DNA from 2 places in the Colwellia sp. SU-HH00943 genome. Region 1 is predicted to be linked to the other one. Evidence: predicted binding sites of a transcription regulator. Region 1 holds the regulator's gene; the other holds the start of a gene.
The links. The regulator FNR, encoded in region 1, switches genes on or off when oxygen is low (the NO sensors DNR and NnrR bind a similar motif). The targets are predictions, from matches to a motif close to TTGATCTAGATCAA.
Positions count from the first base shown of each region.

Region 1 (3,982 bases):
TCAGCGACTTGCTCAATGACCGTTTCAGGTAAACCTTCTTCAACATGCGTGTTGATGACGCTGATATCAAATTTGTTCGCGTGCGAAATCATTGCTTGTTGATGATGTTTGAGCATAGTGTCATTGTATTCAGTTGAGTTAAACTCAGGAATTTCAATCGCCACGTTGACGGGGGTACCAGGGAAGGAATTTACTAGGTGTACATTCGCTTGAATTAATGAGGCTAAATGTTTTGCCTCTTCGGTAATTTTTATGTTTAAAGAGCGGTGCTCTTCTTCATCGCTGCCTACATTTAATGCAGCAATAACATTACCGTTCTCTGGCCATGCATGCTCTTTCACTAACAGTACAGGGCAAGGGCATTTACGTAATATATGCCAGTCAGTTGGCGTGAAAACGACAGATTTGAGCTTGTCATGCTGATGAGTGCCTTTAATGACAATGTTGTAGTTATCTTGTATTACTTTTTCGACAATAGCTTCAAAGGGGCGGTTATGCCAAACCACTTGGCAGTCAATGTCTAAATCGCCTTTTACTTCATTTATAATATTTTCAAGCCAAAGGGTTTTATCTTTAATTACTGATTGGCGCATAACATCACGCTCATCACTAGAGAGGATTGTGGTCATTTCATAAGAAAAATCAAAGATAGTTAAAAATGCAGTGACGTTTACACTACTATCACCCGAAGCAGTAATGCTTGCTGCTAATTCAACGGCTCTTTTTAAGGCTTTCTGTTCATCCGTTGTTGGATCAATAACGGCGAGGATATTTTGGTAGGTTTCCATGATTAATCTCACTTTTGTTTATTTACAATATAACCATTCCTAAGATAGTTTATAGCAAATGTATGAAATTAATGCTTGTTTTAAATCAATTTATTTAAAATTTGATACTAGTGTTACTGTCAGTAACACTAGTGAATTATGAGGGATTATAGCTCTGCGCAATCAATGAGTTCATCAATATCTAAAATTGTAATGAGTTTACCATCAACTTTGATTAGACCATTTTTATGAAAACGGTTTAGAAGTCTACTGATGGTTTCAACCGTCAAACCTATATAATTACCAATATCACTACGTGTCATGGTTAAACGAAATTCTGTGGCAGATAATCCACGAGCATGATATCGCTCACTCAAACTTACTAAGAAAGTGGCAACCCGTTGCTCGGCATTTTTGCGATTTAGCAGCGTTAACATTTCTTGATCGGTACGGATTTCATTACTCATTAATCGCAACACTTGCTTCTTAAGTTTCGGCATAGTGTTAGATAGTGTATCTAAATTGTTATAAGGAATTTCACATACCATAGATGTTTCAAGTGCTTGAGCGAAACTCTTATGTTCAGTATCAGCAATAGCATCAAAACCTAATAAATCGCCAGCTAGGTGGAAACCAGTAATTTGCTCTTCACCTTGTTCATTGACGGTAAAAGTTTTAAAGGTACCAGAGCGAATTGCATACAGTGCGTGCATCTCTTGGCCATCAGTAAAAATTTTATCGCCTTTATGGATAGGGCGCTTACGATCGATAATATCGTCTAGCGTATTAAGCTCTTGATCATTCAGTGTAAAAGGTAAACAAAGTTCACTAATACTGCAGTTTTGACACTTTATATGCTGTGCACTTGGGCAACTTTTATTTTGCATGCGTTACTCTTTTTTGTAGAGTTTTTAATAACCTAAACTCTTTTTTAATAAGGTCTTAACCCTAATATACAGGACTGGACTATGGTATTAGAACATGTGGTGATATGCAACAATAAAACTATAAATACCAAATGATATTAATGTTAACGCCATCACTTTTCGTAAGCTTGAATTGGTTAGTAGGCTTTTTATACTGTTAAAGCTTAGAGATAACGTTAGTAGTGCTGGGAGGGTACCTAGGCCGAAAAGTAACATAATGCTAGCCCCGGTCATTGCGTTGCCACTGGCCAATGCCCAAGTGAGTGTTGAGTATACTAAACCACAAGGTAACCAGCCCCAAATTGCGCCTAACGAAAGTGCTTTTACAGGGCTTGTGACAGGGATAACTTTTTTAGTTAAAGGTGATATATAACGCCATAGTTTTTGTCCTAACGCCTCAATGCGGTTAAGCCATAATAACCACTGACCTATATAGAGCCCTAATAGAATAAGAAAAATAGCTGAAAGCATTCTTAATCCAGCCAGTGGTAAGCCAATATTTTTAGCCGCAATTGAGCCCGTATAGCCAACAATGGCACCGATAAAACTATAAGAGATAATCCGTCCAACGTTATAACTAACAATTAAGGTAATATTTCTTGATGGGGAGGGAGGAGTTTGAGAATTAACAGGGATTACTTGATTGCTATATTTATTAGCAGGGAGTGCAGAGGTTAGCATAGTGGTTATACCGCCGCACATAGTAATACAATGGCCTGAGCCAAGTAAACCAACAATAAAAGCAGACAATAAGTCTAGGGTCATTATTTTATCTGCTCTTGTGTTTCAGGCTCTTGTATTCCAGGTTTGTGTTCGTTGGCCGTCTGTTGTTCTTTGTTTACTGTATTTGGATTATTGTCTTTTTTTATCGTGTTATCTTCATTGTCATCAAACAGAATGCTCATCCCTTGTTTTTCAAGATCTTCAAATTGCTCAGTTTTTACTGCCCAAAAAAATAAGTAAATTCCAATACAGGTAAGTAAGACAGCAATTGGGATTAAAATATAAATTATGCTCATATAAGACTCTTATTTTACTTTTCTTGTTTAACTTTTCTTAGTAAACGTAGTGAGTTCGTAATAACCAAAATAGAGCTAGCAGACATGCCTATTACCGCCATATAAGGTGTGATATAGCCAGCAACTGCTAACGGTAAAACAATAGCATTATAACCAAAGGCCCATAAATAGTTTTGAAAAATAATACGACGTGTTTTTAGCGCGACTTTTGTTAAGGTATTTACACTTGATAGTTGGTCATTTAATAGGATTACATCGGCACCACTTTTGGCTATATCTGTACCACAGCCCATGGCCATAGAAATATGTGCAGCACCAAAAACAGGTGAGTCGTTAACACCGTCTCCCACCATAACAACTTTTGCATCATCTTGTTTTTGAAGACTATAAAGCATCTCCATTTTATCGGTAGCGGTTAGGTTTCCGTGTGACTTAGTTATTGCTAATTGCTGTGCGACTTTATCACAAGCAATTTGACTATCGCCTGATAACATCAATGTTTGATTATTTTCATTTAAAGACGTTATTAATGTTTTTGCATCAGCTCTTATTTGATCAACCAAATAAAAAACCGCTATCAGTTCACCCTCACAAAGTAATACACAAGCGGCGGACTTGGTGGTTTCATTAATTTCATTGAGCTGCCATGTAGGCTTACCAATACTGTAATGTTTGTTATCAATGTTGCCTGATACCCCTTTACCTGATTCAACTTTTACGTTTATTGCGTTTAGGTTGAAATCTCTATGCTCGCTAAAAGGTTTGGCTAAAGGATGCTCAGAATGTGCCTCTAAAGCAGCAGCAATAGCTAAAACCTGCTGTTGAGTTTGCTGCTTGTTTATCACTTCAACTTTCTCAATAGCAAATTCACCTGTTGTTAAGGTACCGGTTTTATCAAAGGCAAAGCAGTTGATATTAGGCATGGTCTCCATAACATGTGATGATTTGATCATAATGCCGTCACGGTTTAGGCGGGTTGTTGCACAAGTTAGAGCCGTGGGTGTGGCTAAAGAAAGTGCGCAAGGGCAAGTAGCAACCAATACAGAGAGTGTGATCCAAAATGCTTCTTCGGGTAAATGCTGTTGCCAATAAAGCGCTGTAGCAATGGCTGTTACTAATATAATAGCGACAAAGTATTGTGCAATTTTGTCTGATAAACGGGCGAGCTTAGGTTTATGTGCTTGAGATTGTTCACTTAAACGAATAAGTTGGCTTAAAAATGATTCGTTATTTGCTTGTTTTACTTTCACCGTTAAGTTGCCATCACCAT
Region 1 covers NZ_BAAJLW010000003.1:134,847-138,828, forward strand. Annotated here, with positions in the region: gene uspE (universal stress protein UspE) at 1-788, opposite strand, end outside; gene fnr (fumarate/nitrate reduction transcriptional regulator Fnr) at 935-1,654, opposite strand; gene AC27GZ_RS09130 (sulfite exporter TauE/SafE family protein) at 1,742-2,458, opposite strand; gene ccoS (cbb3-type cytochrome oxidase assembly protein CcoS) at 2,458-2,712, opposite strand; gene AC27GZ_RS09140 (heavy metal translocating P-type ATPase) at 2,727-3,982, opposite strand, start outside.

Region 2 (3,982 bases), on a different contig from region 1:
GTAAAGCCATATCAAGAATGGAGGCCGCCCAGTATCAAGATTATAAAAAGGTTGCCATGAATGCTGTGCTTGAATCTCACCAAAGGTTATCTGAGCAGTATCAACTTACTGTGGTTGAAGGGGCAGGTAGTCCGGCAGAAATCAATTTGCGTGAAGGTGATATTGCTAATATGGGTTTTGCAGAAGCGGTAGATTGCCCAGTGATTATTGTTGCCGACATTGATAAAGGTGGCGTTTTTGCGCAATTGGTTGGTACGTTAATGTTACTTGCTCAATCAGAGCAAGATCGGGTTGTTGGGTTTGTGATCAATCGTTTTCGCGGTGACTTTAGTTTGTTAGAGTCGGGTCTTGCGTGGTTAGAGAAAAAAACCAATAAACCGGTTTTTGGTGTATTACCTTACTTACATGGTTTAGATATTTCCTCAGAAGATGCATTAGTCACCCAACAAAGTAGCACTGATAAAGCGCATAAAGTACGTGTTGTTGTATTAGTTTACCCTCATATGAGTAACCATACTGATTTCGATGCTTTACGTCATCATGACAGTATTGATTGTCAATTTCTTTTCGCTAAAAACCCGCAAGTTAAAGCGGTTATTCCTGCCTGTGATTTAATTATTCTGCCAGGAAGTAAAAACGTCATTTCAGATCTACAGTTTTTACAAGCTCAAGGTTGGCAGCGAGATATCGCTAAGCACCTTCGCTATGGAGGAAAGGTACTAGGTATTTGTGGTGGCTATCAAATGTTAGGTAAACACATTTATGACCCGCTATCGATTGAAGGCGATACGCTCAATTGTGATGGTTTAGATTACTTGCCTATTACCAGTGAATTACATGCTGAGAAGACATTAACCAATGTACAAGGGCAGCTGCATTTGAACCAACAAAATGCCGATGTAAAGGGATATGAAATTCATGCTGGAATCAGTGAGTTAATTGCGAATTCGCCAATGAAGGTTACGCCTTTAATGACTATAAATTCTCAGATTCATGGTTATATTAGTGAAGATGAGCAAGTTGCAGGTTGTTATTTACATGGTTTGTTTGACACACCTAGAGCAATACAATTAATAATGAGCTGGGTCGGCGCACAAATAGAAGAAAACATCAGTATCGAAGCGCTTGAAGATATCGCTATTAATCGTATCAGTGATGCATGTGAGCGGTATTTAGATATGGATAAAATTAATGATGTGCTCGAAAGTTGGTATCGTTAAAAATCACTTGCTTGCAATAGCTTAAACCTTGATGCAAATCAACCCCTACTTGCTTTAACTTGTTAGAATTAAACAATGGCAATTTTATATTGTTGTGACATATCTAATTAAAGAGAGAGTTAGTCGTGGTCAAGAATCAAAAGAATGAACCAGCTCAACAAAAACCCATTGTTTATTCATGCTCAGGTTGTTCAAACTTAGCGCAAATGGCACATAATATTTCATTAAACCTTGATGGTGATGGTATTGCGGAAATGTCTTGTGTGTCTGGTATTGTTGGTAACGTTGCACCTATCATGGAATTAGCGAGATCTGGGAGACCGATTATTGCTATAGACGGTTGCAGTTTATCTTGCACGAAAAGCTGTCTTGAGGCCAGTGGTTTACATGCGGATTACTATTATCAAATTAGTGATTTAGGTTTTGAAAAACGCGATAAATGGAATGATTCGCTCACTGAAAATACTATTGCTATGAAAAATATTTACGACCAATTATTTGAACAAGGCATTGGTTTTCAAACCCTGAAGTAAGTTGCCTTACGTCATTGAACCTTTTATTAGTCTCATTTGTGTAGTCGTTTTTGAGTAATCGCTTCTTGAGTTTTAAATTGGGCTTTAGTTTATTCTAAGCCCAAGTCAAAAAAGCTGATGACAAGATTATCTGTACTCACTCAATTCATACATCTCTTTTAGAGTACGTTCGTAATTACTTCGCTTGTAATTATAATTTTAGTAATCAAAAATCACGAAAAATTAATAATTCACCCAATGAGCGTAATTATCATTTTTACCTAATGCTGATTGACTGCCTTTTAGCGAAAAATCATAACCACACAAAGAGAAGTTCCCTCTAAAGGCAAGTGCCTGAATAAGTACTTGAGTATCTAACGGTGAAAAGCTGGCAAAATACTCTGTATTTGCACCATCGCCGCTTTCTACATCAACCGTTAGCGTACGTATTGGTGTACCTTTATTGAAACTAATTTTTTCACAACTTTCATCACCTTGACCGCTAAATTGAGACCATAATTGCGTTGTAGCCACTTCATCGGCCTGCCAATGTATTATTAAGCCCTGATGTTGCGACAAGTATAAAGTGAAATTATCAGGCATGGTCAATGGGAAGCTTCGTATGATTTGGTTATTAATAGCTGCAGTTTGTTTTGGTATAACTTGCTCTACTTCAGCTTCACTTTCACTGGTCAAAAATGTGACCAGCCAAGACGTTAGTACCGCTATTAAAATAACAATCACTGTTGCAACAATGGCAATTTGCGCTTTTTTATTACTTAATAGTTTCAATCGGATAAGCTCACCAATATCAGCCTGTTCATTACCTCGCGGTGCCGTTTGATGAGTTTGGTAAGCGTAGGCAGCATTTGCTTGTTGCTCAATATGTTGGGCTTCAATAGGAATAGCATTTTCACCAGCGATACTGGGCTCAATTCTATATTTAGCTGATTTTCCTTGGTGAAGGGTTTGTTGATACTCAGACATATCGACAGGGCCAATATAACCTAATGTATAAGATGCTTGAGTCTCAACTTTACTTGGGTAAGTAAGTAATAAGGCAGAGCTTAATGCTGGTAGTAATAGTAAATAGTAACTACTGTGTTGCTCTGAAAATACAATAATAAGTGCAATAATTAAAAAACTAATGCTTGGGGCAAAAAGCCAATTACGATTAAGTTTGGCATCATTGAGTCTACGTAAACTTGTTAAGCCCAGTGCGGCACTAAATAAAACACTGAGTATTAATGAGATAAATATTTTGCCAGTAAAAGCCGAGGCCAGCATTATAAAAACAATATAAATAGCGCTGCATATCGCAAAAAATCGGGTTCTATTATCAAAACCTTGCAAACAAAAAAGTGACTTTAATAACTGCACAGTGTCTCCATGAAATACTGAAATGGACTATAAGTAATATTGAAATTAATGAACTCGATAAGGGGGAATATCAATATCATCTAACTTTAAACCAACTAAGGTTAATGTAGCACTATTACTCGACTCACCATCACCACTAAATTCTACATCAAATAAGCTGAGCCAAATTAGCCCATGTTTTTTAGTGAAGGTTAAACGGCTTGAGCGCCTTGCGATAGCAATAAATTGTAATTTATTTTGTTCGCAATAACGAATAGCATGTTTACGAGCAGCCTCTGCTAATTTTCTTAGGTAAATAAAGTACCAACAAATTAAACAAAAGAGCAATAAATAATAAATATTTTCCATAGTTTCTTGTTTTACCTTACATATACATGGGGTAGTGGTATTAAGCTTGTTGAAATAACTGACCAATAGCACTTGATAGCGCATTGCTACGCTCAGGAGAGCGAATACATTGAAATACTATGGGTCTTAGTGTCGGTATTGCCACAAGATCTTTAAATATACTGGTAAATAGTGAGGGTTCGTCATTCTTGATTAATTGCTCAAATAAGGCCATTAAGTTCTCTGTATCATCTAAGGCTTCCCAACATCGTCCTGATAAAGTAATCAGTAAATTAGTAGCAAGGCTGCTTTGTTGTAAAAGCAATTTAATTAACTGTTTTACATGAGGGTGTTGGCAATTACTGGCTAAGCTACGTAGCAGATGTTGCTGTACATTCACTGCTTCTTCATTAGCCTCAGACTTCGCTGCCAGGTTGTCTTTTAATAAGTTTATTAAAGCTTCAACTAAGACTAACGGTAACGGCTCATTTTCTAAAGCAGTACATAAAGGGAATAGCACTTCATTAGGCAAATGGGGTAATG
Region 2 covers NZ_BAAJLW010000001.1:25,802-29,783, reverse strand. Annotated here, with positions in the region: gene AC27GZ_RS00115 (cobyric acid synthase) at 1-1,220, shown strand, start outside; gene AC27GZ_RS00110 (putative zinc-binding protein) at 1,346-1,753, shown strand; gene AC27GZ_RS00105 (hypothetical protein) at 1,976-3,112, opposite strand; gene AC27GZ_RS00100 (DUF3301 domain-containing protein) at 3,158-3,460, opposite strand; gene AC27GZ_RS00095 (DUF3549 family protein) at 3,501-3,982, opposite strand, start outside.
Region 2: a site for FNR is predicted at 1,249-1,262, ahead of AC27GZ_RS00110 (putative zinc-binding protein). Genes of this name have one in related genera too.